Regions from separate parts of the Dyella agri genome, predicted to be linked through region 3. Evidence: riboswitches for the same ligand, from Rfam matches in the RefSeq annotation. Region 3 holds a riboswitch; each other region holds the start of a gene.
The links. A riboswitch is a leader RNA that binds a small molecule or an ion and turns the genes downstream of it on or off. The one in region 3 is predicted to bind cobalamin.
Positions count from the first base shown of each region.

Region 1: another riboswitch for cobalamin. It lies ahead of metE (5-methyltetrahydropteroyltriglutamate--homocysteine S-methyltransferase); the one in region 3 lies ahead of ISP14_RS04975 (ribonucleoside-diphosphate reductase subunit alpha).
Region 2: another riboswitch for cobalamin. It lies ahead of btuB (TonB-dependent vitamin B12 receptor); the one in region 3 lies ahead of ISP14_RS04975 (ribonucleoside-diphosphate reductase subunit alpha).

Region 1 is NZ_JADIKL010000002.1:127,077-137,653, forward strand. Features, by position in the region: gene metE (5-methyltetrahydropteroyltriglutamate--homocysteine S-methyltransferase) at 1-1,689, opposite strand, end outside; cobalamin riboswitch at 1,876-2,082, opposite strand; gene ISP14_RS03220 (SGNH/GDSL hydrolase family protein) at 2,152-2,886, shown strand; gene ISP14_RS03225 (lysophospholipid acyltransferase family protein) at 3,010-4,716, shown strand; gene ISP14_RS03230 (UDP-2,3-diacylglucosamine diphosphatase) at 4,713-5,540, shown strand; gene dusB (tRNA dihydrouridine synthase DusB) at 5,600-6,586, opposite strand; gene ISP14_RS03240 (GGDEF domain-containing protein) at 6,672-8,450, shown strand; gene ISP14_RS03245 (nucleoside permease) at 8,469-9,755, opposite strand; gene ISP14_RS03250 (homoserine/threonine efflux transporter) at 9,911-10,540, shown strand; gene ISP14_RS03255 (uracil-DNA glycosylase family protein) at 10,537-10,577, opposite strand, start outside.
Region 2 is NZ_JADIKL010000006.1:460-11,036, reverse strand. Features, by position in the region: gene eda (bifunctional 4-hydroxy-2-oxoglutarate aldolase/2-dehydro-3-deoxy-phosphogluconate aldolase) at 1-551, opposite strand, end outside; gene edd (phosphogluconate dehydratase) at 615-2,459, opposite strand; gene pgl (6-phosphogluconolactonase) at 2,833-3,537, opposite strand; gene zwf (glucose-6-phosphate dehydrogenase) at 3,543-5,009, opposite strand; gene ISP14_RS11735 (GntR family transcriptional regulator) at 5,225-5,977, shown strand; gene ISP14_RS11730 (SIS domain-containing protein) at 6,024-7,055, shown strand; gene nagA (N-acetylglucosamine-6-phosphate deacetylase) at 7,061-8,200, shown strand; cobalamin riboswitch at 8,252-8,474, shown strand; gene btuB (TonB-dependent vitamin B12 receptor) at 8,600-10,510, shown strand.
Region 3 is NZ_JADIKL010000002.1:559,174-569,750, reverse strand. Features, by position in the region: gene aceB (malate synthase A) at 1-1,277, shown strand, start outside; gene aceA (isocitrate lyase) at 1,300-2,595, shown strand; gene ISP14_RS04995 (cation:proton antiporter) at 2,644-4,458, opposite strand; gene ISP14_RS04990 (YifB family Mg chelatase-like AAA ATPase) at 4,609-6,108, opposite strand; gene ubiK (ubiquinone biosynthesis accessory factor UbiK) at 6,263-6,520, opposite strand; gene glnK (P-II family nitrogen regulator) at 6,701-7,039, shown strand; cobalamin riboswitch at 7,243-7,456, shown strand; gene ISP14_RS04975 (ribonucleoside-diphosphate reductase subunit alpha) at 7,714-10,149, shown strand; gene ISP14_RS04970 (ribonucleotide-diphosphate reductase subunit beta) at 10,305-10,577, shown strand, end outside.

The DNA.
Region 1 (10,577 bases), 430 kb from region 3:
CATGGTGACCGGGCCGGTGAGCATGCCCTTCATCGGCCGCCCGGTGAGCGATTGCGCGTAGGTCGACCAGCGCACCGTCATCGGTGCGGGTCGCGCCACATCGCCCCAGATCACCGGCGGCTTCACGCAGCGCGAGCCGTAGCTCTGCACCCAGCCGAGCTTGGTGAACAGGTAGCCGTCCAACTGCTCGCCGAAGTACTCCACCATGTCGTTGCGCTCGGGCTCGCCATGCACCAGCACGTCCAGGCCGATTTCCTCCTGGAAGCGCACCACGCGCTCCACCTCGGCCTGGAGCCGCGCCTCGTAGGCGGCATCGTCCAGTTTGCCGCCACGGTGTGCCGCGCGTGCCTTGCGCAGTTCATCGGTCTGCGGGAACGAGCCGATCGTGGTGGTGGGCAGCGGCGGCAGGGGCAGCGACTCGGTCTGTGCTGTACGCCGCGAAGCATAGGGTGATCGGCGCAACGCCATCTGTGGGCTCAGTTCGCGCAGACGGCCACGCACTGCGGGATTGCGCACACCTGGCTGCTGGGCTTGGCGATCGAGCAGGGCTTGTTGCGCCTGCAGCGCAGCTTCGGCTTCCGTGTGGCCGGCCAGCGCGTCAGCGTAAACACGCAATTCCTCTATCTTCTGCCGTGCGAACGCCATCGTGGCGCCGCGCGCCGGAGCGAGTGCGGTTTCGGCATCGAGATCGATCGGCACGTGCAGCAGCGAGCAGGACGATGCCAGCCACAGCCGCGAGGCGCCCAGGTGTGCGCGTGCCTTGCGCAACAAAGGCAGCACGCGCTCGGGGCGGCTGCGCCACACGTTACGGCCGTCGACGATGCCGGCACTCAGCACGCGATCGGTAGGCAGCGCGCCGAGCACGGCATCGAGCTGCTGTGGCGCGCGCACCAGGTCGACGTGCAGGCCGGCCACCGGCAAACCGGCGGCGAGCGCGAGATTGTCGCCCAGCGCGCCGAAGTAGCTGGCCAGCATGATCTTCGGGCCGCCGGCCTCCGCCAGCGCCGCATAGGCGCGGCGATAGGCGGCGTGATCGTCGGCGTCCTGATCGAGCACCAGGCAGGGCTCGTCCAATTGCACCCAGTCGGCGCCGGCCGCGGCCAGCTGGCGCAGCAGTTCGACGTAGGCAGGCAGCAGGGCGTCGAGCAAGGCCAGCCGGTCGCTGCCGTCCACGGTCTTGGACAGCAGCAGGAACGAAACCGGACCCAGCAGTACCGGCCGTGCGTGGTGGCCCAGCGCCCGGGCCTCGCGGAATTCCGCCAGCGGCTTGTCGCCGACCAGGGCGAAGCGTTGGCCGGCATGCAACTCGGGCACCAGGTAGTGGTAGTTGGTATCGAACCACTTGGTCATTTCCAGCGCGTGCAGGTCGTGGCCGCCGCGCTTGTGGCCGCGGGCCATTGCAAAATAGCCGTCCAGATGGCTTTCGGCGAACACCGGGCGATAGCGCTCGGGAATCGCATCGAACAGCACGGCGGTGTCGAGCACGTGGTCGTACAGGCTGAAGTCGTTGCAGGGCACGACATCGGCGCCGGCGTCGTGGGCGAGCTGCCAATGCCGCGCGCGCAGCGTGCGGGCGGTATCGAGCAGGGCCCCGGCTGGCGTATCGCCTTGCCAGTGGGTTTCCAGTGCACGCTTCAGCTCACGCTTCAGGCCGATGCGCGGAAAACCGAGGTGGGTAACGAGTGACATGGATGATTCCTCTTGCATGAATGGGCAAAGAGGAACGAAGGGTGGTCGGCGTGGCGGCCGGCCGGTGACCTTCGCCCCCGCGGGCGAACCGGCGCGGCCGCGGGCAGGCAGAGCCGGCACAGCCTGGGCGGCTGCGCACGGCTCCGGTGTCTCCCCGCGGAGACGCCAGGTCGGACGGATGCGGCGATGCCGCTTCCGGCCGAGGCAGGTATTCGGGCTCGTGGACAGAGTGCCTACTGTCCGTCGCTTCCCAGATGCGTCGCACCCAGTGCTGGTGACGGAGGTCGTTTCCACATACCGCTGCGGGGCAGCGCCGGATTCGCACCGGCTTCCCTCTTCATTCCATCCTTTCATTCGGATGAAAGGATGGAAACCTCGGCGACGCGCAAATTACGCCTGTCGCCGGGCATCCGTCAACGAACGGATTTGCATAATGCCGGTTCGCATCCGTGGAGCTTTGCTATGAAGCATTCCCTGCGCACAGGCGTCCGCTGGCTGTTGGGTATGGCCTGGTTGCTCGTCGTGTCGGTAGCGGTGGCGGCCGACGGGCATCCGCCCGCGCCCTCGCAGTGGCGCGCCGACATTGACGCCTTCGTGGCGCACGACCGCATCGACCCGCCGCCGCCGCACGGGGTGCTGTTCATCGGCAGCTCGTCCATCCGCTTCTGGACGCCCACGCTGGCCGGTGACTTTCCCGGCGTGCCGGTGATCGACCGCGGCTTCGGCGGCTCGGCCATCGCCGACTCGACCTACTACGCCGACCGCATCGCGGTGCCGTACCACCCCGCGCTGATCGTGATGTACGCAGGAGACAACGACATCGAAGAGGGCTTGTCGCCGCAGCAGGTGGCCGGCGATTTCCGTGCCTTCGTGGCGCGCGTGCGGCGCGATCTGCCGGGTGCGCCGGTGGCCTATATCTCGATCAAGCCCAGCCTGGCGCGCTGGTCGCTGTGGCCGCGGATGCGCGAGGCGAACCAGCTCATCAGGCAATGGGCAGTGACGCAGCGCGACGTGCGCTTCGTGGATGTCGCCTCGCGGATGCTGGATGCGCAGGGCAAACCGCAACCGCAGCTGTTCCGTGCGGACGGCTTGCATATGAGCCCGGCGGGCTATGCGATCTGGATCGCGGCGCTTACGACGGTGTTGGCGGATTACGGTTTCCACGTCGCCGCGCCCGCGGCTCGCGCGCCGGAATAAGCATGCGCCGGTTGCCCTTTCTTCACGCGCCGGGAGCCTTGTCACGCGGCTGACGCGGGAGCGCAACGCGGCCGTCCCGGTAGCCGCGCAATCTTGCGACGGGCCAAGCCGAGGGTCGTCGCCATGCAAGCGATCGAGCAGCGTGTGCAGCAACGCTATCCGCACTGGTTCCGCGGCGGGCGCGGACGTCTGGCCGTGCCGCTGCTGCACGGGCTGGCGCGCTGGTCGGGATTCGACGGCATCGACACCTTCTGCGCCGAGCACGGCCACCTGCGCGGGTTTGCCTTCGTCGAGGCGAGCATGCGGTGGCTGGAAATGCGTTACGACGTCGACACGGACGCGCTGGCGCGGATACCCGCGCAAGGACCGTTGCTGATCGTGGCCAACCATCCGTGCGGCGCGCTCGACGCGCTGACGCTGCTGGACATGGTGGGACGGGTGCGGCGCGACGTGCGCATCGTCGCCAACGAAATGCTGGCGCTGGTGGAACCGCTGGCGGAACTGATGCTGCCGGTGCGCGTGTTCGGCGGCAGCGCCGGCGCGGCCAGCCTGCGCCGGGTGGAACGCGCACTGCGCGACGGGCAGTGCGTGATCGTGTTTCCGGCCGGCGAGGTCTCGCGGCTGGGTCTGCGCGGCGTGAGCGACACGCGCTGGCGCCCCGGCTTCCTGCGCTTCGCGCGCCGTGCGTCGGCACCGGTGTTGCCGGTGCGCATCGAGGCGCGCAATTCGGCGCTGTTTTATGGAGTCTCCGCGCTGTGCCGTCCGGCGTCGACGGCATTGCTGGCACGGGAGATGCTGGCCCGCCGGCATCGGCCGGTGCGCCTGCATGTCGGCGAGCCGATGAGGGTCGTCGACGAGGAGCGCGAACAGGATGCGCTCCGGCGCATCCGCCAGACGCTGCACGCGCTCGGTCGCGGCGAAATGGTGGCCGCGAGCGGTCCCGCGCCGCTGGCGGCGCCGGTCGACGCTGCCGTGCTGGCGGCGGCGGTGACCGCCGCCGAACTGCTCGGCGCTACCAGCGACGGCAAGCAGATCCGCCTCGCCCGCGCCATCGGCGGTTCGCCGCTGCTGCAGGAGATCGGCCGGCTGCGCGAGCTGACCTTCCGCGAGGTGGGCGAGGGCACCGGCCGCAGCCGCGACCTCGACGCCTACGATGCGTACTACGACCACATCCTGGTGTGGGATCCGCAGGCTGCGCGCATCGCTGGCGCTTACCGCGTGATGCGCGGCGCCGAAGCGCTGGCGCGCACGGGGCTGGCCGGCTTGTACACCGCGTCGCTGTTCCGCTACGCGGACGCGGCCGTGCCGCGGTTGGCGGCGGGGCTGGAGCTGGGGCGCAGCTTCGTGGTACCGGACTACTGGGGCAGCCGCAGCCTTGACTACCTGTGGCAGGGTATCGGCGCGTACCTGCAACGCTACCCGGGCGTACGCTACCTGTACGGCGCGGTGTCGATCAGCGCCGCATTGCCGCGCGCGGCGAGCGAACAGATCGTGGCGTATTACCAGCGCTACTACGGCAGCACGCAGCCACTGGCCGATGCCCGCCGACCGTTCGCCTTCGAGTCCGCGGCGACGTCCTTCGACGGGCTCGACGACAACGCCGCACACGACGCGCTGAAGCTGGCGCTGGATCGGCTCGGTGCGTCGGTGCCGATGCTGTACAAGCAGTACACCGAGCTGTGCGAACCCGGCGGGGCGCGCTTCCTCGCCTTCGGCGTGGATCCGGACTTCAGCGGTTCCATCGACGGATTGATCGAGGTGGACCTGGAGCGGCTGCGACCGCGCAAACGCCAGCGCTACCTGGAACGCCGGCAGGACGCGCTGGCATGAAGCGGCCGGCCGCCCCGTCCGAACGGCGGTTGCGGACGGCGTTCATTTCCGACGTGCACCTGGGCACCAAGCACTGCCACGCGGCGGAGCTGGCGGACTTTCTCAACAACCTGCGCTGCCGCCAGTTGTACCTGGTGGGCGACATCGTCGATCTGTGGTGGATGGTGGAGGGGCGCACGCAATGGAACGACGCGCATGCGCGCGTGATCGAGGCGCTGCACGCGTTGCACGCGCGCGGCACGGCGATCGTCTATGTGCCCGGCAACCACGACCGGCCGCTGCGGCGGGTGTGCGGGCTGATGCTGCCCGGCATGCGGGTGCGGCGGCGCGCGGTCCACGTCACCGCCGATGGTCGCCGCCTGCTGGTGACGCACGGCGACGACTACGACAACGTCACCCAGTTCGGCGGCCTGCAGGAGCGCCTGGGCGACTGGCTGTACTACCGCATCCTGACCTGCAACCGCCTGCTCAACCGCGCGCGCCGGCGCGCCGGCTTGCGTTATTGGTCGCTGTCGGAGTTCGTGAAGCGGCGCAGCGGCGCTGCCGAGCGCTACATCGAGCGTTTCGTGCAGGCCGGCCTGGACGATGTCGCGCGGCGCCGGCTCGACGGCATCGTCTGCGGGCACATCCACCGCGCCGGACTGATCCAGCGCGACGGCCTGATCTACGCCAACGACGGCGACTGGGTGGAAAGCCTCACCGTGCTGACCGAGGACATGGACGGCACGTTGCGCTTGCTCGGTCATCGCGGCGAGGTGCAGGCCGAGCTGCCGCCGCGGTTGCGTCTCACGATGGTGGAGTTGCCGCAGGAGCTGGCTGCTTGAACGCTTGTTCGCAATCTACGGGTACTGGGCACCCGTAGATTGCGGACAAGCTCTGGATATCAGGCGGCGAGGCGCTCGCCGGCCGACTGCGCGGCGAAGTAGTCGCGGGTCAGGCGGAGTTGCTCGGTCGCGGTCTCCGCGCGGTTGACCACGCTGCGGAAGGCGGCGTTTTCCGGGCGGTCCTTCGCGTACCAGCCGAGGTGCTTGCGCGCGATGCGCACGCCTCCCTGTTCGCCGTAGAAGGCGTAGAGGTGTTCCAGGTGGCCGAGCAGGATCGCCGCCACTTCGTCCGGTGTCGGTTCGGGCAGCTGCTCGCCGGTGGCGAGAAAGTGGGCGATCTCGCGGAAGATCCATGGCCGGCCTTGGGCGCCGCGGCCGATCATCAGCGCATCGGCGCCGGTGGCGTCCAGCACGTGCCTGGCCTGCCGGGGTGTTGTCACGTCGCCGTTGGCGAACACCGGGATGCGCACGCTGGCCTTCACTGCGGCGATGGTTTCGTATTCCGCTTCGCCCTCGTATTTGTCGGCACGGGTACGCCCGTGCACAGCGAGCGCGGCGATGCCCGCGTCCTCGGCGATGCGCGCGATGCTGAGTGCGTTCTTGTGCTCGCGGTCCCAGCCGGTGCGGATTTTCAGCGTCACCGGCACCGCCACGGCATCGGCCACGGCCTTGCAGATGCGTGCTACCAGGGGCTCGTCCTGCAGCAGGGCGGAGCCGGACCACACGTTGCACACCTTCTTCGCCGGGCAGCCCATGTTGATGTCGATGATCTGCGCGCCGTTGGCCACGTTGAAGCGTGCGGCCTCGGCCAGCATCGCCGGGTCGTAGCCGGCGATCTGCACGCTCACCGGTTCGGGTTCGCCGGCATGGTCCATCCGCCTGAGCGACTTGCGCGTGTGCCACAGGCGCGGGTCGGCGGTGGTCATCTCCGACACGGCCAGGCCGGCGCCCAGCCGCTTGCACAGCAGGCGGAACGGCTTGTCGGTGACGCCGGCCATGGGGGCCAGCACCAGCGGCGGGTCGAGGCGGTAGGGGCCAATCTGCATCCCGCCATTGTAGGCGGAGAGTGTGACCGGCGCCCGGAAAAGCTATGATCGCGACGAGTGGTACTTGACAGGGAATGGGCCTGGGATGCGCAGGGGGCCGTGGCTGGGGTTATTGCTGGCGCTGGTGGCGATGCCGGCCGTCGCGGCATCCATGAATGGATTCCGCGAGCAAGTCGTGGCCGATCCACATGGCCTGATCGCCGCGGTTCGCCAGCAGCTCGACCAAGCGGGTACCACCCTGCAGCCGGCGCGTGAGCGCGAGCTGCTGTGGGGCATGGGCACCGCCGCGATCAACAGCAACGACGATGCCGCGCTGGCCGAGGCCACGTTGCGGCTCGATGGCCTGGCCGCGGTAGCGCACGACCCGGTGGCCGCTGCCGCCGCGGGTTTCCTGCGGGCCCGGCACGACATCGCGAACGGGGTGGGCGACGGCCTAGGCGAGGCGCTGCGGGCTGCCGACAAGGTACTGGGCCACGCCGATCCCGGCATCGCGGCCTGGGCGCGTTTTCAGCTGTGCGATGCCTATGCGCTCGACGAAAAGGCGGCCAAGGCCTTGCCGTTGTGCCATCAGTCGACGGAGGCCTATCGCGCGCTCGGTGACGATTTCGGCATGGGCGATGCCGAGAATGACGAGGGCATCGCCCTGGCGACGCTGGGCCGAGTGGATGACGCGGCCGCAGCCTACGAGCGGGCGCGCCAGTACTACGCCAAGGCCAATGCGGAGCAGCTGGTGGTGATGGTGGGCGACAACCTGGCGAAGATGTATCTGAAACAGGGCCGCGCGGGGGAGGCGCTGGCGTTGTCCCAGGCCTCGCTGAAGCAGGAGCTCGCCGCGGGGCGCATCAGCGATGCGCTGGATTCCAGCACCGACATCGCCATGGCCGAGGCAGCGCTGGGTCGCCATCGCCAGGCCTACACACGGATGCGCGCGGCGGTGGCGCAGGCACGCAGGGCAGGCATCAACGGTCAACTGGTCGACATGCTCAGGACGGAAGGACTCATGGCCGAGCAAGCCGGCGACCTGCGCCAGGCGCTGGCCGACGAACGCGAGGCGGCCAAGCTCTCCAGCAACGTCGATACGCCGGCGCTGCGCGCCATCGAGATTGAACTGGAACAGCGCTATGCCGCGCGCGAAAAGGAACTGCGCATCAGCGAGCTGGAGCACGCCAATGAGCTGAAGGACCTGCAGCTCAAGGCGGCGCAGGCCGATGCGGCGCGCCGCCGCGCGCAGCAGCAACGCCAACGCCTGATCAACGTGACGATCGGGCTGCTGGCCGCGGCGCTGCTGCTGATCGTCGGCCTGCTCGTGCTGCTGTTGCGCGCGCAGCGGCGGCATGCCGCCGAGCTGCAGGCACAGACCTTGCGCGACCCGCTCACCGGCATGGCGAACCGGCGTGCGTTCCAGCAGCGCGCCAACGAATTGCTGGGTCGTGCGCGCGACGCGGCCGCGCCGTTGCACGTGCTGCTGCTGATCGACATCGACCACTTCAAGAGCATCAACGACAGCATCGGGCACCTGCAGGGCGACCGGGTGCTGCGGCTGCTGACCGACTACCTGCGCGCTACCGTCGACGATGCGAGCTTCGTGGCGCGTATCGGTGGCGAGGAGTTCGCCGTGCTGTGTCCGCGGGCCGGGCTGACGGCGGGCCTGCGGCTGGCCGAAACCCTGCGCGCAGGGGCGGCTGGGCTGGCGCTGCCACAGGACCTTCCGGTGACCAGGCTGACGATCAGTATCGGTGTGGCGCAGTTCGATGGTGTGCGCTGCCACGACCTGTCGAGCTGGATGCGTGCCGCCGATCTGGCCTTGTACTCGGCCAAGTCCGGGGGGCGCGATCAAGTGGTGGCGAGCAAGCTGGCCGGCTGACGCAACGGGGCGGCTGGTTCAATGCGAAGGCACGACGCGGCCGGCGGCCGCGGCGTCGTGGCGATGCTTGAACAACGGCACGAACAGCAGCGCCATCACCAGCGCATAGCCGGCGAAGGCCAGCCAGATGCCGTGCCAGTCCTTGCAGATCAGTACGGCGTCGTCGCAGCTGTGGTTGGTGAAGAAGTGGTCGATCACGAAGCCCGCGATCAAGCTGCCCAGTACCGCGCCGACGCCATTGGTCATCAGCATGAACAGACCTTGCGCGCTGGCGCGGATCTTCGGATCGGCCTGGCCCTCGACGAACAGCGAGCCGGAGATGTTGAAGAAGTCGAAGGCCATGCCGTAGACGATGCACGACAACACGATCATCCACAGCCCGCCCATCGGATCGGGATTGCCGAACGCAAACAGGCCGAAGCGCAGCACCCAGGCCAGCATGCTCATCGTCATCACCGCCTTGATGCCGAAGCGCTTCAGGAAGAACGGGATGGTGAGGATGAACGCGGTTTCGGAGAACTGCGAGATCGAGATGATGATGGTCGAGTACTTCACCGTTAGCAGGTTCGCGTACGCCGGCACCTTGACGAAGTCGCTGAGGAAGGCGTCGCCGTAGGCATTGGTGAGCTGCAGCGCAGCGCCCAGCAGCATGGCGAAGACGAAGAACACCGCCATGTTGCGGTTCTTGAACAACACGAACGAGGTGAGGCCGAGGCGGTCCGTCAGGCTGCGGCTGTGCGCGGCGTCGAGCCGGGGCGGGCACTTCGGCAGGGTGAACGCGTACAGGCCCAGCAGCAGCGAGGCGCCGGCGGCTACGTAGAACTGCGCCGGGGAGGCCTTGAAGCCGAGCAGGCTGGTGGTCCAGGTGGCGGCGATGAAGCCCACCGTGCCCCAGACGCGGATCGGCGGATAGGTGCTCACCACGTCCAGCCCTTCCTGCTTCAGCGCGTTGTACGCCACCGTGATGGCGAGCGAGATGGTGGGCATGTAGAAGCACATGTACAGCAACACCACCCAGAACATCTGCTGCGGATCGCCCGCGTGCGGTATCGCGCACAGCATCGCCGCGCCCGCGATCTGGAACAGGCCGTACAGACGTTCCGCGTTGATCCACTTGTCCGCCACGATGCCCGCCAGCGACGGCATGAACAGTGCGGCGATGCCCATGGTCGAGAAGATCGCGCCGAAGCTGGTGCCCGACCAGTGCAGGGTCTGGAACCACCACGTGCCGATGGTCAGCAGCCAGGCACCCCAGATGTAGTACTGGAAGAAGTTCAGAATGACGAGGCGGAGCTTGAGGCTCATGGATGCGGGTTCCCCTGTAGGCCGGGGACGATCCCGTGGCCATGCTGCTTGGAATCGGGCCAGATTAGATGAAGCTCCGGCCGGCCAGCAAGGCACGGTACATCGTGCGGTTGCGGCTAAACTGCGCTTCCGCCGTCCCGTCCGGAGCGTGTCGCATGAGCCTGTTCCTGACCATCGCCGTGGTGCAGCTGATCGCCCTGATGAGTCCGGGTCCGGATTTCTTCTACGTCTCGCAGACCGCGGTGAGCCATTCGCGCCGCGAGGCGCTGGCCGGCGTGCTTGGCATCACGCTGGGCGTGGCGGTGTGGGCTGCGCTGGCGCTGCTCGGCCTGCAGCTGCTGCTGCACCGGCTGCTGTGGCTGGAGCGCGCGATCGCCGTATGCGGCGGCGGTTACCTGTGCTGGATGGGCCTGAAGATGCTGCGTGGCGCATGGGCTTCGCCTTCCGGCGGTGCGCCGGCACATGCGGTAAAGCTGGCCGACGGCCCGTGGCGCGCCATGCGCAACGGCCTGTTCACCAACCTCGCCAACCCCAAGGTGGTGGTGTATTTCGGCAGCATCTTCTCCGCCTTCGTCGGCGATGGCCAGAGTGCCTGGGCACGCTGGGGGCTGTGGCTGATGGTGGTGGCCGAGACGCTGCTGTGGTTCGCCCTGGTGGCCGGTGTGTTCACGCTGCCGGCGATGCGCCGCGGTTACCTGCGCCTGCGCCGCTGGATCGACGGCTGCGCCGGCGCGGTGTTCGTGCTGTTCGGGTTGCACCTGATCTTCGCGCGCCGCGCGGCCTAGCGCAGCGCGAGCTGCACCTGTCTGCGCAATTCCGGCA
Region 2 (10,577 bases), on a different contig from region 3:
ACGCAGGCCACGTTGGGCAGGGCGAGGAAATCCGGCGCGCTGGCGAGGCTGATGCCGCCGGTGGGGCAGAAACGGATCTGCGGCAGCGGGCTGGCCCAGGCGGCCAGCAGCTTCGCGCCGCCCACGGGCACGGCGGGGAACAGCTTCAGGTGCTTGTAGCCGCGTTCGAGCAGGCTCATCGCCTCGCCTGCGGTGGCCACGCCGGGCAGCAGCGGCAGCGCGTTGGCGTCGGCGGCGTCGAGCAGCTTCGGCGAGACGCCGGGCGATACCGCGAAGCGCGCGCCGGCTTGGCGGGCAGCCTCGAGCTGCTGGCCGTCGAGCACGGTGCCCACACCCACTACGGCGCCTTCCACCTCGGCGGCAATGGCGCGGATCGCATCCAGCGCAGCCGGCGTGCGCAACGTCACCTCGATGCTGCGGATGCCACCGGCGACCAGCGCGCGCGCCATCGGCACCGCATGGGCCACTTCTTCGATGATCACCACCGGCACCACCGGAGCGAGCGCGAGGATTTCGGCGAGGACGGTCTGCTTGTGGTCTTGTGGGGTCATGGGAAGGCTCGCGGGGAAAGGTTTGGCGCAGGAGCGCACGCTGTGCGCTCCTGCGGGGATGAATCAGGCGTCGGCGGCGTGGTGGCGGTCGTGCCTGGCAAAGATGGTGGCGCCGGCGTCGGCCGAGCCCACCGCATTGCGCAGGCTGGCGAACAGCTCGCGACCCATGCCGGTGTGATGCGCGGAGAGGTCCGCGTGCACCTGTTCGCGCGCGGCCCACTCGGCGGCGTCGACCTTGGCTTCCAGCGTGCCGGCGATGGCATCGAGGCGGATGATGTCGCCGTCGCGCAGCTTGCCCAGCGGGCCGGCATCGATGGCTTCGGGCGTGACGTGGATGGCCGCGGGAATCTTGCCGGAGGCACCGGACATGCGGCCGTCCGTGACCAGTGCTACGCGATGGCCGCGCGACTGCAGCACGCCCAGCGTGGGGGTGAGCTTGTGCAGTTCGGGCATGCCGATGGCCTTCGGTCCCTGGAAGCGCACCACGGCGATGAAGTCGCGGTCGAGTTCGCCACGGTCGAAGGCCTGCTTCACGTCGTCCTGGTCGTGGAACACCACGGCAGGCGCTTCGATCACCAGCCGGTCGCCCGGCACCGAGGACACCTTGATGACGGCGCGGCCGAGGTTGCCTTCCAGAACGCGCAAGCCGCCGTCGGCGCGGAACGGTTCGCTGGCCGGGCGCAACACGTCGCGGTTGCCGCTTTCGTTCGCCTCGTGCCACGCCAGCTTCCCGGCGGCGTCCAGCGCTGGCATCTTGCGGTAGGCGTCGAGGCCGCGGCCCCATACCGTATGTGCGTCGCCGTGCAGCAGGCCGGCGTCGATCAGCGAGCCGATCAGGAACGGCATGCCGCCGGCCTGGTGGAAGTGGTTCACGTCGGCCGATCCGTTCGGATACACGCGCGCCATCAGCGGCACCACGCCGGACAGCGCGTCGAAATCCTCCAGCCGCAGCACGATGCCGGCCGCATGCGCCATCGCCACCAGGTGCAGCAAGTGGTTGGTGGAGCCGCCGGTGGCGTGCAGGCCGACCACGCCGTTGACGATGGTGCGCTCGTCGACCATGTGGCCGAGCGGCGTGTGGTGCTCGCCCGGCGTGCTGATCGTCGCGAGGCGATGCACCGCAGCCTCGGTGAGCGCCTCGCGCAGCGGCGTATTCGGGTTGACGAAGCTGGAGCCCGGCAGGTGCAGGCCCATGATCTCCATCAGCATCTGGTTGGAGTTGGCGGTGCCGTAGAAGGTGCAGGTGCCGGGTGCGTGGTAGGACGCGGCCTCGGCTTCCAGCAACTCGTCGCGCGTGGCCTTGCCCTCGGCATAGCGCTGGCGCACCGCGGTCTTGGCGTCGTTGGTGATGCCGCTGGGCATCGGCCCGGCCGGCACGAAGATGGTGGGCAGGTGACCGAAGCTCAGCGCGCCGATCAGCAGGCCCGGCACGATCTTGTCGCAGATGCCCAGCATCAGCGCGCCGTCGAACATGTCGTGCGACAGCGCCACCGCAGTGGCCATCGCGATCACTTCGCGCGAGAACAGCGAGAGCTCCATGCCGGCACGCCCTTGCGTGACGCCGTCGCACATCGCCGGCACGCCGCCCGCCACCTGCGCGGTGACACCGGCCTCGCGCGCCACCCGGCGGATCAGCTCGGGGTAGCGCTCGTACGGCTGGTGCGCCGAGAGCATGTCGTTGTATGCGGTGACGATGCCGAGGTTGGGCGCGTGGCCGCTGCGCAGCGCCGCCTTGTCCTGGGCGCCGCAAGCGGCAAAACCGTGGGCGAGGTTGCCGCAGGAGAGCCGGGAGCGATGCGGACCTTCGCGATGCGCGGCGTCGATGCGCGCGAGATAGGCAGCGCGGCTGGCGCGGCTGCGCTGGGCGATACGGGCGGTGACTTCGGCGAGGATGGGGTGCAGGGTCATGACACGAATCCGGGAATCAACGGGAATCAACAAGCGGAGCGAGCAGCGGGCCAGGGAAGGCCCGCCCGCGAATCAGGCGCTTTGCGCCTGATTCGGCGGAGCCTGCGCCGGGCTATGCCCGGCACAGGCGAGCCGACCATGGGCAGGAGCCCATGGTCGGCATCAGGCATGGCGCTCTTGATCTGCTGCCGTGCCTGCAACAGGCCCCGCTTTTTATCGAACCGTCCAAAAGCGAAGCCTTTACTGATGCCTTGCGAGTGCAGTCCTGCACTCGCAAGGCTCGGCCAGCCCGGCTGCGCCGGCCTGACCTCCGTCGCACAACGGTGAAGCCGTTGCCCGACGAGCGGCCCATCCATGGGCCGCGATCGCTCCGTCAGGGGCACCAATAAACCGCCAGTGGCACGCGATCCTGCTTCACCACCGCGCGCACCGGATAGTTCTTCGCATCCGCCAGCCCCAGTCGCACGTCGGCCAGCAGGTCGCGCTTCTTCTCGCCGCTGACCAGCAGGTACAGCGCGCGGGTATCCAGCAGCACGGGCAGCGTCAGCGTGATACGCGGTTCGCCGGCGCCGGGCGCCTGCATCGGCAGTACCTTTGCCGTGCCCTGCGGATCGAGTGCTTCGGCCAGGCGGTCGCCGCCGGGGAAGAACGAGGCGGTGTGGCCGTCCTCGCCCATGCCCAGCACTACCACGTCGAATGGCGCGGGCAGCGCGGCGATGCGCGCCTCGGCCTCGGCCAGCCCGGCATCGGGCGTGGGGGTGCCGGTGTACAGCGGCACGAAGCGCGCGGCACGGGCGGCGTTCTGCAGCAGCGTGGTTTCCACCAGCTTCGCGTTGGAGCGCGCGTCGGTGTCTGGCACCCAGCGTTCGTCGACCAGGGTGACCGTGACCTGCGCCCAGTCCAGCGCCTCGCGCGACAGCCGTGCGAAGAAATCCTTAGGCGTGCTGCCGCCGGAGACCGCGATTACGGCCGTGCCGCGTGCCGCGATCGCCTCGCGCAGCTGCGCGGCGACGCGTTCGGCCAGCGCCACGGCCTGGGCGCTGCAATTCGTGAAGCTGTGCGTGGTCACGTTGGGCATGGCGCTTATTCGCTGTCCTCGTGCCAGGTGCGGCCGTCACGCTCGATCAGCGCTACCGAGGCGCTGGGGCCCCAGCTGCCGGAAGCGTAGGGGCGCGGTGCTTCGCCGCTGGCGGCCCAGGCGGCGAGGATGGGATCGGCCCAGCGCCATGCGGCCTCCACTTCGTCGCGGCGCATGAACAAGGTGGGGTTGCCGCGCACCACGTCGAGCAGCAGGCGTTCATAGGCGTCGGGTTGGGCGACGCCGAAGGCTTCGGCAAAGCTCATGTCCAGCGGCACGTGGCGCAGGCGCAGGCCGCCGGGGCCGGGGTCCTTGATGGTGAGCCACAGCTTCACGCCTTCGTCCGGCTGCAGGCGCAACACCAGGCGGTTCTGCGCCAGCGGGCCCGCGCTGGCGTCAAAGATCGAATGCGGCACCGGCTTGAACGCCACCACGATCTCGGACACGCGCTCGGGCAGGCGCTTGCCGGTACGCAGATAGAACGGCACGCCGGCCCAGCGCCAGTTCTCGATCTCGGCCTTCAAGGCCACGAAGGTCTCGGTATCCGACTTGGTACCGTTCAGTTCGTCCGGATAACCCGGCACCGACTGGCCCTCGGCCACGCCGGCGCGGTACTGGCCGCGCACGGTGAGCTGGCTGGCGTTGCTTTCGTCGATGCGCTTGAGCGAGCGCAGCACCTTGAGCTTCTCGTCGCGCACCGCATCGGGCGTCAGCGAGGCTGGCGGCTCCATCGCCACCATGCACAGCAGCTGCAGCAGATGGTTCTGCACCATGTCGCGCAGCGCGCCGGCGCGGTCGTAGTAGCCGGCGCGGCGGCCCAGGCCCAGCGTTTCGGCCACGGTGATCTGCACGTGGTCGATGTGGCTGGCGTTCCACAGCGGTTCGAACAAGGCGTTGCCGAAGCGCAGCGCCAGCAGGTTCTGCACCGTTTCCTTGCCGAGGTAGTGGTCGATGCGATAGGTCTGCGACTCGGCGAACACCTTGCCCACCGCGTCGTTGATCCGGTTCGCGCTGGCGAGGTCGCGGCCGATCGGCTTTTCCAGCACCACGCGCGAGTGCCCGCCGTTCAGCCCGTACTGGCCGAGCCGCCGGCAGATGTCTTCGAACAGCTCGGGCGAGGTGGAGAGGTAGAACACGCGGATGTGCTCGGGCTGCTCGCCGATCAGCGCGGCGAACGCGTCCCAGCCCTCGTCCTTGCGCGCATCCAGCGGGCGATAGAACACCTGCTGCAGGAAGGTGTCGACCTTGGCCGGGTCGGCGCCGTTGCCGGCCAGCGATTCGCTCAGCTGGGCGCGGTAGCCGGCATCGTCCAGCGGCTCGCGGGCCACGCCGATGATGCGGCTGCCGGCAGGGATCTGGCCGTCGACGTAGCGATGGAACAGTGCAGGCAGCAGCTTGCGCAGGGCGAGGTCGCCGGTGCCGCCGAAAATCACCAGGTCGAAGGTATCGACCTTCTGGAAGGTAGCCGTCACGCAAACACCTCGATACGGGGGGGAACGGACAGGGCGGAGGGGATTCGGCCCGTGGCATGACGATAGTACCAGTGAAATACCAGGGCAAGCACTGCCCTGCATACGAATTCATGAGGGTCCCGGAGACCGCCTTCTGGCGTGGTTTTTCACCGCGGCGTCGAAATGGATGGCCAGGCGGCTTGCGGCCAATGGTTTGCTATTGGTATCTTCTTAGGATGGAAACCGCCCTGGCCCGCGAATACCGCCGCATCTGCCGCGATCCCGCCACGCATCAGCCGCTGGCTTACCTGCGTTTGCGCCGTGCGATCCGCAACGTGGTCGAGCACCGCGACATCGAGCCGGGCCAGGCGCTGCCCAGCGAGCGCGACCTGTCGCAGGCGCTGAAGCTGTCGCGGGTCACCGTGCGCAAGGCGATCGCCGGACTGGTCGAGGAAGGCCTGCTTACCCAGCGCCACGGCGCCGGCACCTTCATCGCCGAGCGCATCGTCAAGCCGATGTCGCGGCTATCCAGCTTCACCGAGGACCTGCGCGACCGCGGCCTGCACCCGCGCTCGGAGTTCTTCGAGCGCAGCGTGGGCGAGGTGACGCCGGAGGAGGCGATGGCGATGAACCTGTCGCCCGGCACGCTGGTGGCGCGGTTGCACCGCGTGCGCTACGGCCAGGACGAGCCGCTGGCGATCGAGCGCACCGTGGTGCCGGCCAGCGTGCTGCCCGACCCGATGCTGGTGCGCGATTCGCTGTACGAGGTGCTGGAATCGCTGGGTTGCCGTCCGAAACGCGCCTTGCAGCGCCTGCGCGCGGTGTCGCTGGGCGCGCAGCACGCACGCCTGCTGCACGTGGCCGCCGGCAGTGCCGGGCTCAACATCGAGCGGCGCAGCTTCCTCGACGACGGCCGCGTGGTCGAGTTCACCTGCTCCTGGTACCGCGGCGACATCTACGACTTCGTGGCCGAGCTGCACGCCGATTGATCCCCCGTCGCGCCCGGCGCGACGTTACCCCCGACACGAGAAAACCATGCACGCCAGCGACACCTTGATGTTCCGCGAAGCGCACGAATCCGCCGACGTGGTGGCACGCCAGTTCGCCGCCAACGAGCGCGTGGTCGGCGAATTGGCCGCCGCGCTGCGCGCGCAGCCGCCGCGTTTCATCGTCACCTGCGCGCGCGGCAGCTCCGACCACGCCGCCGCCTACGCCAAATACGTGTTCGAGACCCAGCTCGGCATCGTCACCGCCTCGGCCTCGCCCTCGGTCACCTCGGTGTACGCCGCGCCGCAACAGTGGGAAGGCGCGCTGTTCATCGCGATCTCGCAGTCGGGCAAGAGCCCCGACCTGGTGCGCAACGCGCAGGCGGCCAAGGTCGCCGGCGCGCGCGTGGTGGCGATGGTCAACGTGGAGGACTCGCCGTTGGCCGCCGTCGCCGACACGGTGATCCCGCTGCACGCCGGCCCTGAGCGCAGCGTGGCCGCCACCAAGAGCTACCTCGCCGCGCTGGCCGCGATCCTGCACCTGTGCGCGCGCTGGCATGGCGACGCGAAGCTGTGCGCCGCGCTGGAAGCCCTGCCCGGCGCCCTGCGCGCGGGCTGGGACGCGGATTGGTCGGCGCTGGTCGATGGCCTTGCCGGCGCGCACAACCTGTTCGTGGTGGGCCGTGGCTTCGGCTTCGCTGCCGCGCTGGAGGCGGCGCTGAAGTTCAAGGAAACCTGCGGCCTGCATGCCGAGGCGTTCAGTGCGGCCGAGGTGAAGCACGGCCCGATGGCGCTGGTCGGCCCGGACTTCCCGGTGCTGTGCTTCGCCCAGGACGACGGCACGCTGGAAAGCACGCTGGCCGTGGCGAACGAATTCCGTGGCCGCGGCGCTCAGGTGCTGGTGGCTGCGCCGGGCCGCAGCGGTGAGGGCTTCCTGCCGCTGGCCGCCGGCCTGCCCGCGCTGTGCACGCCGTTGCTCACCATCCAGAGCTTTTACCGCGCCGCCAGCGAGCTGGCGCTGCGCCGCGGCTTCAATCCCGATGTGCCGCCGCATCTCAACAAGGTTACGGAAACGGTGTGACTGCCATGACCACCGCCCTCGCGAATGCCCGCGTCCTCACCGCCCACGGCTGGCGCGACGATCTCGCTGTGCTGGTCGAGGGCGAACGCATCGCCGCACTGTTGCCGGATGACCACGCCGCCGTGCGCGCGGCGCAGGTGCGGGACCTCGGCGGCGCCCTGCTGGTGCCTGGCTTCATCGACACGCAGGTGAACGGCGGCGGCGGCGCCTTGTTCAACGCCGCACCCACGGTGGAGACGATCCGCACCATCGGCGCGGCGCACCGCAAGTTCGGCACCACCGGCTTCCTGCCCACGCTGATCAGTGACAGCACCGCCACCATGCGCGCCGCGCTGGCCGCGGTGGAGCAGGCCTTCGACGAAGGCGTGCCGGGCCTGCTCGGTATCCATCTCGAAGGCCCCTACCTCGCACCCGAGCGCAAGGGCGTGCACGATCCCAAATGGTTCCACGTGCCCGGCGAGGACGAACTCGAACTGTTGTGCGCGCCGCATCGCGGCGTGCGCCTGGTGACGCTGGCACCCGAGCGCGTGTCGCACGCGGCCATCGCGCGGCTCGCCGCCGCGGGTGTGGTCGTCAATGCCGGCCATACCGCCGCCGACCACGCCACCATCCGCGCCGCGCTGGCTGCCGGCGTGCGCGGGTTCACCCACCTGTTCAACGCGATGACGCCGCTGGGCAGCCGCGAGCCCGGCGTGGTGGGCGCGGCGCTGGACGATCCCGGCAGCTGGTGCGGCATCATCGTCGACGGCCACCACGTGCATCCGGCCAGCCTGCGCAACGCCGTCGCTGCCAAGCCGCGCGGCAAGACGCTGCTGGTTACCGATGCGATGCCACCAGTGGGTGCGGACGATCCCAGCTACGTGTTGAACGGCGAAACCATCATCGCGAAGGACGGTATCTGCCAGACCGCGGACGGCGTGCTCGCCGGCTCGGCGCTGGACATGGCGGCCGCCGTGCACAACACCGTCGAGATGCTCGGCTTGCCGCTGGACGAGGCGGTGCGCATGGCCAGCACTTATCCCGCCGACTTCCTCGGTCTCGGCGCCAGTCACGGGCGCATCGCCGTAGGCTGGCGCGCCGATCTCGTCGCGATGGATGCCGATTGCCGCGTGCGGCAGAGCTGGATCGGCGGCCGCTCCTCGTAGCGGCGCGCAGGCGCCATGGCCCGGCACATTGCCGCGTATGGCCGCCCAAAGTTAAACTTTCCCGGTTCAGGTGTCCCGACGGCCGTCGCCCGAAGGATGAAACGGGAAGCCGGTGCGTGGTGATTCCACCATCATTCCGGCGCTGCCCCCGCAACGGTAAGCGAGTCAAGGTGCGGCTTGTCGCCACTGTGCCCGATGGCACGGGAAGGCGCCGCCACCGACGCATACGGCGTCGCTCGCGAGCCCGGAGACCGGCCCGGACAAGACTGCTGGCTCGCGGTGGGCGAGGCTGGACAGACGCGTCCGGCCCTTGCCGTACCTGCCTGCTCCCGCCCCCGTTTCCGTTCGCCGGCCCTTGAATACGATGTGCCGCGCGGGTGTGCGGCCGAGGAACGAGACGTGAAGAAGACTTTGCTGGCTGCGGCACTGCTGTGCTGCCTACCCTCCGCCTACGCGGCCGACCAGAACGACGCCAATGCACTGGCACCGGTGATCGTCACCGCCACCCGCACGCCGATCACCGCCGACGAGGCCTTGTCCTCGATCACCGTGATCACCCGCGCCGACATCGAGCGGCTGCAGCCGGTGTCGGTGCTGGACCTGCTCACCGGCCTGCCCGGCGTGAACGTCACCCAGAGCGGTGGCATGGGCCAGACCAGCTCGCTGTTCATGCGCGGCACCAACTCCACCCACACGCTGGTGCTGATCGACGGCGTGCGCGTCGGCTCGGTCACCGCCGGCTTCGCTTCGCTGGAGCAGATCCCGGTAGAGCAGATCGAGCGCATCGAAATCGTGCGCGGCCCGCGCTCCAGCCTGTACGGCGCCGACGCGATCGGCGGCGTGATCCAGATCTTCACCCGTCACGGCCAGGCCAATGGCGGCATCGCGCCGTCGCTGAGCGTGACCGCGGGCAGCCATGGCCTGTTCGGCAGCCAGGCCGGCCTGTCCGGCGGCGACCAGCACGCCTGGTACAACCTCAGCCTGGGCGGCGAACACACCAGCGGCTTCCCGGGCTGCAAGATGGGCGCGGCGGAAGCGATGGCGGGCTGCTTCGTGGACGATTCGCGCGACAACGCCTACCGCAACTGGAATGGCGCGGCCAATGCCGGCTACCGCTGGGACAACGGCACCGAGCTGGCCTTCACCTGGCTGCGCAGCAAGAACGACGTCGACTATGCCGGCAGCCCGTACGGCGGCAACGATGCCGTCAACGAGCAGCGCGTGGCCGGCGCGCGCCTGAGCTTCTCGCCGCTGGAAGCGTGGCAGGTCACGTTGAACGCGGGTCAGAGCAAGGATCTCGCCACCACCTACTACCAGGGCACCTACTACGGCGCGTACTACCCGCGGGCGCAGACCGGCTACTTCAACTCGCGGCGCAACCAGTTCTCGTGGCAGAACGACATCGCGCTCGCTTCGAACCAGTTGCTGACGGTGGGCGTGGACTATCAGCAGGAGCATATCGACAGCAGCACCGGCTACCTCGCCGACAAGCGCGACGACACCGGCACCTACGCGCAGTACCAGGGCACGTTCGGCCGCAATGAAGTGCAGCTCTCCGTACGCCACGACCACAACCAGCAGTACGGCGACCACGACACCGGTGCGGCCTCCTGGGGTTACCACTTCGACCACGGCCTGCGCGTGTACGCCAGCTACGGCACAGCCTTCCACGCCCCGACCTTCAACGACTTGTACTACCCGCCGTACTACGGCATCCCGTCGGCCAACCCCGACCTGAAGCCGGAGAAGTCGCGCAGTGCCGAGCTGGGCGTGGCCCAGCAGCTGGAAAACTGGAACTGGGGCCTGAGCGCCTATCAGACCCGGATCGACGACCTGATCCTGCTCGATCCCAGCCAGAACTACGTGCCCTTCAACGTCAGCAAGGCGCGTATCCGCGGCCTGGAAGGCCAGGTCGGCGTGAACCTCGACGGCTGGCAGGTGCAGGGCTATCTCACCTTGCAGCAGCCCAAGGACGTGGGCAACGCCGTGGCCGATGCCAACAGCGGCAACCTGCTGCCGCGCCGCCCGGAACGCATGGCGCGCATCGACATCGATCGCCGCTTCGGCGCGTTCGGCGTCGGTACCACCTGGTACGCCGCGGGCCGCAGCTACGACGATGCCGCCAATACGCACCGCCTCGGCGGCTACAGCACGCTGGCGCTGCGCGCGAGCTGGCACTTCACGCCGGACTGGCAGATCGAGGCCAAGCTGGCCAACGCCTTCGACCACGACTACGAGACCGTGTACTACTTCAACCAGCCTGGCCGCACCTGGTACCTGACCTTGCGCTATAGCCCCGCGGCGCGCTGAACCTCGACGGGCCAGGGAAGGCCTGTAGCAAGGGAGGCGAAGGCTCACCTGGCATAGGGTGAGTTTC
Region 3 (10,577 bases):
CGCTGAACTCCGGCGCCAAGGTGTTCATGGCCGACTTCGAGGACTCCTCGGCGCCCAGTTTCGCCAACCAGCTCGATGGCCAGATCAACCTGCGCGACGCGGTGGCGGGCACGCTGGCCTACACCTCGCCCGAGGGCAAGGCCTATCGCGTGGCCGAGAACCCCGCCGTGCTGGTGGTGCGTCCGCGCGGCTGGCACCTGCCCGAGCGCCACCTCACCGTGGACGGCGAGCCGATGGCTGGCGCACTGGTCGACTTCGGCCTGTATGCGTTCCACAACGCGCGCGCCCTGCACCGGCGCGACCGCGGCCCTTACTTCTACCTGCCCAAGCTGGAGAGCATGGAAGAAGCCGCGCTGTGGGACGCAGTGATAGCACATGCGGAAACCGAATTGGATCTGCCGGCCGGCAGCATGAAGGTCACCGTGCTGATCGAGACGCTGCCTGCCGCATTCCAGATGCACGAGATCCTGCACGCCCTGCAATCTCGTGCGGTGGGCCTGAACTGCGGGCGCTGGGATTACATCTTCTCCTACCTGAAGACCTTGCGCGGCCATCGCGACCGCTTGCTGCCCGAGCGTGGCCAGGTGCAGATGACGGTGCCGTTCCTGAAGGCGTATTCGGAGCTGCTGATCCAGACCTGCCACCGGCGCGGCGCGTTCGCGATGGGCGGCATGGCGGCGCAGGTACCGATCAAGGGCGACGAGGCTGCCAACGAGACCGCCCTGGCCAAGGTGCGCGCCGACAAGCTGCGCGAAGTGAAGGCCGGTCACGATGGCACCTGGGTGGCGCACCCCGCGCTGGTGCCGGTGGCGCAGGCGGTCTTCGACGAATACATGCCGGAACCGAACCAGCGCGACGTGGAGCGCGACGACGTGCGCGTGGGCCGCGAACAACTGCTGGCGCCCTGCCCGGGCACCATTACCCGCGCCGGCTTCGACAACAACGTCGAGGTGTGCCTGCGCTACACGGCGGCATGGCTGGACGGCCAGGGCTGCGTGCCAATCCACCATCTGATGGAGGACGCCGCCACCGCCGAGATCGCCCGCGCGCAGCTATGGCAGTGGCTGCATCACGGCGAACTGGCGTTTCCCGACCATGCGCCGATCGATTTCGCGCTGTTCGATCACGCGCTCGCTACCCACACCCACCGCCTGCGCGACAGCGCCCACCCCGGCGCCGACCGCGCCGACGACGCCGCCGCGCTGATCCGCGCCTTGATCCACGCCGGGACGCTCGCCGACTTCCTCACCCTGCCTGCCTACGAGCAGCTCGCCTGAACACCTTCCACGGAGCAACGCCATGAAGACTTCGCTGCCCGCCGTCGAGCAGATCACGCTGGACTGGAACAACAATCCGCGCTGGATCGGCATCCGGCGCAACTACAGCGCCGAGGACGTGGTGCGCTTGCGCGGCACTGTGCCGGTGGAGCACTCGCTGGCCCGCCGCGGCGCCGAACGACTGTGGAAATCGCTGCACAAGGAAGATTTTGTCAACGCGCTGGGCGCGCTCACCGGCAACCAGGCCATGCAGCAGGTGAAGGCCGGCCTGCAGGCGATCTATCTCAGTGGCTGGCAGGTCGCCGCCGACGCAAACAATGCCGGCGAGATGTATCCCGACCAGTCGCTCTACCCCGCGAATTCCGTGCCGCAGGTGGTCAAGCGCATCAACAACACCTTGCTGCGCGCCGACCAGCTGCACCACGCCGAAGGCAACGACGGCATCGATTGGCTGGCGCCGATCGTGGCCGATGCCGAGGCCGGCTTCGGCGGCGTGCTCAACGCCTTCGAGCTGATGAAGGCGATGATCGAGGCCGGCGCCGCCGGCGTGCACTTCGAGGACCAGCTCGCCAGCGTGAAGAAGTGCGGCCACATGGGCGGCAAGGTGCTGGTGCCCACTCGCGAGGCTGTCGACAAGTTGAACGCCGCGCGCCTCGCCGCCGACGTGCTCGGCGTGCCCACCTTGATCGTGGCGCGCACCGATGCCGACGCGGCCGACCTGCTCACCTCGGACATCGACGACAACGACAAGCCCTTCGTCACCGGCGAACGCACCGTGGAAGGCTTCTTCCGCGTGCGCCCGGGGCTGGAGCAGGCGATCAGCCGCGGCCTCGCCTACGCGCCCTACGCGGACCTGGTCTGGTGCGAGACCAGCAAGCCGAACCTCGACGATGCACGCCGCTTCGCCGAAGCGATCCGCGCGAAGTTCCCCGGCAAGCTGCTCGCCTACAACTGCTCGCCCAGCTTCAACTGGAAGAAAAATCTCGACGACGCCACCATCGCGAAATTCCAGCAGGAACTGGGCGCGATGGGCTACAAGTTCCAGTTCATCACCTTGGCCGGGTTCCACAGCCTGAACTACGGCATGTTCGATCTTGCCCACGGCTATGCGCGGCGCCAGATGAGCGCGTTCGTGGAACTGCAGGAAAGGGAATTCGCCGCAGCGGAGCGCGGCTTCACCGCGGTCAAGCACCAGCGCGAGGTGGGCACTGGCTACTTCGACGCGGTGACCCAGGCGATCCAGCAGGGGCAATCGTCGACCACGGCGCTGAAGGGTTCCACCGAGGAGGCACAGTTCCAGCGCACTGCAGTGGGTTGATCTCCGCGCATTGGAGCGCATCTTGTGTGCGATGGCTCCTGGTTTCGATCAGGCAACAGAGTCTTCGCGCGCAGGGTGCATTTCCACAGGTGGCACCAGCACGATCACCACCCAGCCCGGCCTGGGCTCCAGTTCGCGTTTGGCGGAAGCCACCCGCAGCGTGCCGCGTTCCTCCACGCCGAACAGCAGCACGCTGTCCGAGCCGTACTGCTCGATGAAATGCGGCCAGTCGAAGGTGGCGCTCAGGCGTGTGGACTTGATCCGCCAGCCACGCGCCAGCAGCTCGGCGAAGCGCGCGTGCGTCATCGTGTCCTCGAACAGCGCCGGCGCCAGCAGCTTGTCGGCCAGCGCGGCGCGTTCGGTGCTTTCCTCCGGCGCCAGCACGCGCAAGCGGTAGACTTTCTCGCGACCGAACTCCTGCCGGTAATGCACGGAAGCCAAGGTATTGCGCTCGCGATGGGTGGACATCGCCAGCAGCCGACCAATGCCGGCGAGGTCGAGATGGCGTTCGGCATGCGGCGAGGCCGGATTGCCGAAGAACGTATTCAGCCCTTCCATGCGCGCACGGCGGATGCCGTCGTGATCGTCGTCGGCCAGCACCACGCGAAAGCCTGCCTCGTGCAGTGCCTTGCCGATGCCACGCGCCACCGTATCGGCGCCGAAGATCAGCACGCCGCGCGGTTCCGGCTCAGCCACTTTCAGCCACAGCGCCAGCGGCCGCGCGGTGGCGCTCTGCAGCACCACGGTGCCGATGATGAGGATGAACACCAGCGGCACCAGCACCTCAGCGCCGGCCACGCCCAGCGCCTGCAGGCGCAAGGCGAACAGCGCCGAGACCGAGGCCGCCACGATGCCGCGCGGCGCCACCCAGCCGATCAACGCGCGCTCGCGCCAGTCCAGCGCGCTGCCGAGACTGGAAACCAGTACGGTGAGCGGCCGCACCACGAATTGGGCAAACAGGAAGATCGCGAGACCTTCCCACAACAGGTGCCCCGGCAACGGCCACGGCAGCCGCGCCGCGAGCAGGACGAACAGCAGCGACACCAGCAGCGTGGTGAGGTGCTCCTTGAAGTCGAGGATGTCGTCGATGTGCACGCCGCGCATGTTGCCCAGCGCGATGCCCATGATCGTCACGGTGAGCAGGCCCGACTCGTGCGCGACCGCGTTGGAACCAGTGAAGGCCAAAAGCACTACGGCCAACGTGCCGTAGTTCTGCAGGTATTCGGGAATCAGCTGGCGCCGCAGCAGGAGACCCAGCAGCAGCGCGGCCAGCGCACCGACCAGCACACCGCACCCCACCGTGGCGACGAATACGCCGAGGGTGTGGCCTTCCTGGCGCGATACCACCGCCTCGTAGATCAGCACCGCGAACAGCGCCCCCAGCGGATCGATCACGATGCCTTCCCAGCGCAACGTGTTGGCGATGCGCGCGTTCGGCCGCAGCGTGCGCAGCATCGGTGCGATCACGGTGGGTCCGGTGACACAGGTGAGCGCGCCGAACAACAGCGCGATCGGCCAAGCCGTGCCGGCCACCACATGCGCCGCCGCGGCAAGCAGCAGCAAGGCGAGCAAGGCACCGTAACTCACCAGGCCGCGCACCGCACTGCCGATGCCGGGCAATTCATGAAAGCGTAGCGTGAGGCTGCCTTCGAACAGGATCAGCGCCACCGCCAGCGACACCATCGGGAACAGCAACGGCCCCAGCAGTTTGTCCGGATGCAGCAGGCCGCTCACCGGTCCCAGCAGCAGGCCGGCCAGCAGCAGGAACACGATCGCGGGCAGCTTCACCCGCCATGCCAGCCACTGGCACAGGAAGCCGATCACCAGCATGCCGGTAAGCATCAGGCCCGGTTCGATGCCCATCGCGATCCTTGTCTGCCGTTCGGGTGGTTATCGGAGCACGCACGGACGCGGCGCGTCCAGAACGAGAAATGGGGGAAGAAGCGTGAAGCGCGAGAGAACAACGGAGCGCCTTCGATGCATGCCGCCCCACTCTTCCCCACCACGCCTGCGTTACATCCGCCGGTACTGCAATGCCTCGGCCAGATGTTCGCGTTCGAGCAACGCGACGCCGCCATCGAGATCGGCGATCGTGCGCGCCACCCGCAACACGCGATGATAGGCGCGCGCGGAGAGCCCCAGCCGCTCCAGCGCCTGCTCGTACCAGCGCCGTTCTGCCGAACCCAGCGCGCAATCGCGCTCCAGCTCGCGATGGCTGATCTCCCCGTTGGGCCGTCCCGCGCGCATCAGGGCGTGCCGTCGCGCCCGCAGCACGCGAGCACGCACCGTGGCGGAATCCTCGTCGCGCGCGCCACGCGCTGCATCCATCTCGCGCAACGGCAGGGGCGGCACCTCGACCGCGAGATCGATACGATCCAGCAACGGTCCGGATATCCGCGCGCGATAACGTTGGACCTGCTCGGGCGTGCAGCGGCATTGCCGCCGCGGATCGCCGGCGTAGCCGCAGGGGCACGGATTCATCGCTGCCACCAGCTGGAACTGCGCGGGAAAGGTGGATTGCCGCGCCGCGCGCGAAACCACGATGCAACCCGACTCCAGCGGCTCGCGCAGCACCTCCAGCACGTGACGGCTGAACTCCGGCAGCTCGTCCAGAAACAGCACGCCGTTGTGCGCCAGCGAAATCTCGCCCGGCCGCGGCTGCGAACCGCCGCCCACCAGCGCCACCGCCGAGGCGGTATGGTGCGGCGCCCGGAACGGCCGGCGCCGCCAACGTGCGGGATCGGTGGCTTGGCCGGCCACCGACAGCACCGCGCAGGTTTCCAGCGCCTCGGATTCGGAAAGCGGCGGCAGGATGCCGGGAAGGCGTTCGGCCAGCATGGTCTTGCCGGTGCCTGGCGGCCCCACCAGCAGCAGGTGATGGCCGCCCACGGCGGCAATCTCCAGCGCCCGCCGGGCCTGCAATTGTCCACGCACATCGCGCAGATCGGGGCCGTCGTGGATGCCGCCCTCGCTGGACACACCCGTCGGTGTCGGCAGATCCTGCGCGCCGCGCAGCCAGCCACAGACCTCGGCCAGGGTATCGGCCACGCGCACGTCCACTTCCGACACCAGCGCGGCTTCGGCGGCGTTCGCGCGCGGCACCACCACGCGGCGGCCACGCGCTCGCGCCCGTAGCAACGCCGGCAACACGCCGGACACGCTGCGCAGCGAACCGCTCAGCGCCAGCTCGCCAAGGAATTCGCAGTCGTCCAGCTTCTCGCGCGGCACCTGGCCGCTGGCGGCGAGAATGCCTAGCGCGATCGGCAGGTCGAAGCGGCCCCCGTCCTTGGGCAACTCGGCCGGCGCCAGGTTCACGGTGACCTTGCGGCCGGGGTACTCGAAGGCGGTGTTCTGGATCGCCACCCGCACGCGGTCGCGCGCCTCGCGCACGGCGGCTTCGGGCAGGCCCACGATGTTGGTGGCCGGCAAGCCGCCGGAAAGATGCACCTCGACCATCACCTGCGGTGCGGCGATGCCTTCCTGGGCGCGGCTGAGGGTGACGGCGAGGCTCATGGAGCCATCGGCTGCACGCGCGCGCGGAAATCGCCGTCACACACGAGCATCGAGCGACTCCATTCGCGGCGTCTGGTAAGAAATAACCGCCCCCGACCGTTAGCTCGGGGTGAGGGTGACAGATCGGGGGCGGCTCCCGGGAGGCTTGGTCGTGCTAGTCCCCGCGGGTGGCGGCAGCGGCCTCGAGTTCGGCCACGCGTCGCTCCAACTCCTCGACCTTGGCGCGGGTGCGTGCAAGCACCTGGCTCTGGACGTCGAATTCCTCGCGGGTGACCAGATCGAGGCGGCGCAATCCCTGCGCCAGGACATCGTGGAAATTGGTTCGCAAATCCTGTTGCGCCTGTGCCACTCCGGGCGGAACCAACGATGCCAGGCGTCGTGCCAGCTGGTCGATATCAAGTCGGTCCATCATGGACGACGCCTCGAACTTGTCGGGGAAAAGTATCCGTGAACAAAAGATGGACGCGCCATCGGCCGACTCCGTGATTTGGTGTAGGGATTTTCCTACAGCCAACGCTCCCGCGACAGCGGAAGGCCGTAAAGGCACAATGGCGGTCCGCGTCACGCCGGACGCCCTTGTCGAGGACACCCCATGAAGCTGGTCGTGGCGATCATCAAGCCGTTCAAGCTCGACGACGTGCGCGAGGCGCTGGCCGAGGTCGGCGTGCAAGGCATCACGGTGACCGAGGTGAAGGGCTTCGGCCGCCAGAAAGGCCACACCGAGCTGTACCGCGGCGCCGAATACGTGGTCGATTTCCTGCCCAAGATCAAGCTGGAGGCGGCGGTGGCCGACGAACAGCTCGACCGCGTGCTGGAGGCGATCCAGAACTCCGCCCGCACCGGCAAGATCGGCGACGGCAAGATCTTCGTCAGTTCCCTGGAGCAGGTGATCCGCATCCGTACCGGCGAGCTGGACCAGGACGCGCTGTAACCCGTCCAGGCGCTTTCCGCCCGCCCTGCAGCGGCCCGCCCGGCTTCGCGCCGAAAGCCGGCGCCGCACACCCAGACTGCAGCCCCACCCCTGTCGACCAGACAGCGCGACCGCCGCCGCGCGGCCCTGCCATGCTGCGGGTCGAGAGCACTTATCCACCGACTTGTACACAAGTTATTGGGTTGACCCCTCCCGATCAACCCGATATGTTGTGCTTGTCGGTGCCCTGCCAGACGCGATCGTCGGCCGGGCTCAAAAGGGAATCCGGTGCGAATCCGGAACTGCCCCGCAGCGGTAAGCGGAAACGAACGCCTTGAGATCGCACTGGCTCGCAGCGGCCGGGAAGCGAAGGCAAGTAGGCGGGCCGCAAGGCCCATGTCCGCAAGTCCGAAGACCTGCCGACACGGCATGGCCGGAGCGCCATGCCGAGTGGTGACGGCTTCCGCGGGGAGGCGCGTCGGATCATCGGGCTTGCCGCCCGATGGCGCGACCGTCCGCGAGCAACCGCCACTTCAGCCCTGCGCGCGGGAGCAGGTGGTTGATCACCACGGTCTGGAGTCACCGACATGCAGCCTCTCGATACCGCCGCCCGCGAGCGTTCCGGCGCCCGCGCGGAGCCGTCCGTGTTTTCCGCCGGGGCCGACGAGGCCACGGCACCCACCAGCGAAACCCCGATGCCTGCCACACAAGAAAAACAACAAGCCGCCCCGGCCGAACCTTTCGCCCTCACCCCGCCGCACAACCCCGGCCAGATGCGCGTGACCAAGCGCAATGGCGGCCAGGAGACGGTGGACGTCAACAAGATCGTGCGCGCGGTGACCCGCAGCGCCGAAGGCCTGCATGCGGTCGACCCGCTGCGCGTGGCGCTGAAAACCATCGGCGGCCTGTACGACGGCGCCACCACGCAGGAGCTGGACCAGCTCTCGATCCGCACCGCCGCCGCCCTCACCGCCGAGGAGCCCGAATACGGCCAGCTCGCCGCGCGCCTGCTCGGCGCCTATATCGAAAAGGAAGTGAGCGGCCAGGAAATCCAGAGCTTCTCGCAGTCGATCGCGCGCGGCGCCGAACTGGGCATCCTCAACGACCGCCTGCGCGACTTCGTCGCCGCGAACGCACGCAAGCTCAACGACGCGATCGATACGCTGGCCACGCGCCGCTTCGAGTATTTCGGCCTGCGCACGGTGTACGACCGCTACCTGCTGCGCCATCCGCAGAAGCGCCTGGTGATCGAGACGCCGCAGCACTTCTTCATGCGCATCGCCTGCGCGCTGGGCGGCAGCGAGATCGGCGAGACGCTGGAGCTGTACCGCCTGCTGTCCTCGCTGGAATACATTGCCAGCTCGCCCACGCTGTTCAACGCCGGCACCGCGCACGAGCAGCTCAGCTCGTGCTTCCTGCTCGACTCGCCGACCGACTCGCTGGAATCGATCTACGACAAGTACGCCGATGTGGCGAAGCTCAGCAAGTTCGCCGGCGGCATCGGCCTGGCCTATTCGCGCGTGCGGTCGCGCGGCTCGCTGATCAAGGGCACCAACGGCCACTCCAACGGCCTGGTGCCGTGGCTGAAGACGCTGGACGCCTCGGTGGCCGCGGTGAACCAAGGCGGCAAGCGCAAGGGCGCCGCCTGCGTGTACCTGGAGCCGTGGCACGCCGACATCGAGGAATTCCTCGAACTGCGCGACAACACCGGCGACGAGGCGCGCCGCACGCATAACCTCAACCTCGCCAACTGGATCCCCGACGAATTCATGCGCCGCGTGGAGAGCGACGGCGAGTGGTCGCTGTTCGATCCCAAGATCGTGCCGCACTTCGTCGACAGCTGGGGCGAGACCTTCGAGCGTGCCTACCGCGAAGCCGAAGCGAACGGCCTGGCGGCGAAGAAGGTGAAGGCGCGCGAGTTGTACGCCCGCATGCTGCGCACGCTGGCGCAGACCGGCAACGGCTGGATGACCTTCAAGGACCGCAGCAACGCCACCAGCAACCAGACCGCGAAGGCGGAAAACGTCATCCACCTGTCGAACCTGTGCACCGAGATCCTGGAGGTGACCAACGCCGGCGAGACGGCAGTGTGCAACCTGGGCTCGATCAATCTGGCCCGCCACGTGGTGCCGAACGTCGATGGCAGCGTCGCTTTCGATTTCGCCAAGCTCGCCGCGACGGTGCGCACCGCGGTGCGCCAGCTCGACCGTGTGATCGACCTGAACTTCTATCCCATCGACACCGCCGCCACGGCCAACCGCAAGTGGCGCCCGGTGGGCCTGGGCGTGATGGGCCTGCAGGACGTGTTCTTCAAGCTTCGCCTGCCGTTCGATTCGGCCGAAGCACTGCAGCTTTCCACCCGCATCGCCGAAGAGATCTACTTCAACGCGCTGTCGCAGTCGAACGAGCTCGCGGCCGAACACGGCGCGCATCCCGGCTTCGCCGAGAGCCGCGCCGCGAACGGCGAGCTGCAGTTCGACTACTGGCCGAACGCCACACCGAACGATCGAGCCCGCTGGGATGCGCTGCGCGAGTCGATCAAGGCCAAGGGCTTGCGCAACTCGTTGCTGATCGCCATCGCGCCGACCGCCACCATCGCCTCCATCGCCGGCTGCTACGAATGCATCGAGCCGCAGGTGAGCAACCTGTTCAAGCGCGAGACGCTGTCGGGCGATTTCCTGGTGGTGAACCGGCACCTGGTCGAGGAGCTGAAGACGCTGGGCCTGTGGACGGCGGAAGTGCGCGACGCGATCAAACTGGCGGAAGGTTCGATCCAGGGCATCGCGGCGATCCCCGAGCGCCTGCGCACGATCTACCGCACGGTATGGGAGCTGCCGCAGAAGGCGCTGATCGACCTGGGCGCGGCGCGCGGCGCCTACATCGACCAGAGCCAGTCGCTGAACCTGTTCATGGAAAACCCGAACATCGGCCAGCTCAGCTCGATGTACATGTACGCGTGGAAGTCTGGCATCAAGACCACCTACTACCTGCGTTCGCGCCCGGCCACCAAGATCGCCAAGACCACGGTGTCGGCTGCTCCGGCCGCCAAGCCGGTGGCGGATCAGGAACAGGCGACGGCGGCGGTGTTCTGCTCGCTGGAAAACCCCGAGTACTGCGAAGCCTGCCAGTAACGCCGCCTGCTCCCCTCTCCCATCGGGAGAGGGGTTGGGGGTGAGGGTTCGGCCCTGCGCAAACGCTGCGGCAGGCCCCGAACCCTCATCCGCCCCTTCGGGGCACCTTCTCCCGCAGGGAGAAGGATCGCCCGGCACCGACCTTAGGAACCGCCATGTCCGCCCAACCCGAACGCGCCCAGCACATTCTCGACCCCGGCTTCGAACTGACCCTGCGCCCGATGCGCTACCCGGCGTTCTACGAGATGTACCGGAATGCCATCAAGAACACCTGGACGGTGGACGAGGTGGATTTTTCGCTCGACACCACCGACCTCAATACGAAGATGTCGGCGGCCGACCGCCACCTGATCCACCGCCTGATCGCGTTCTTCGCCACCGGCGACACCATCGTGTCGAACAACCTGGTGCTGAACCTGTACCAGCAC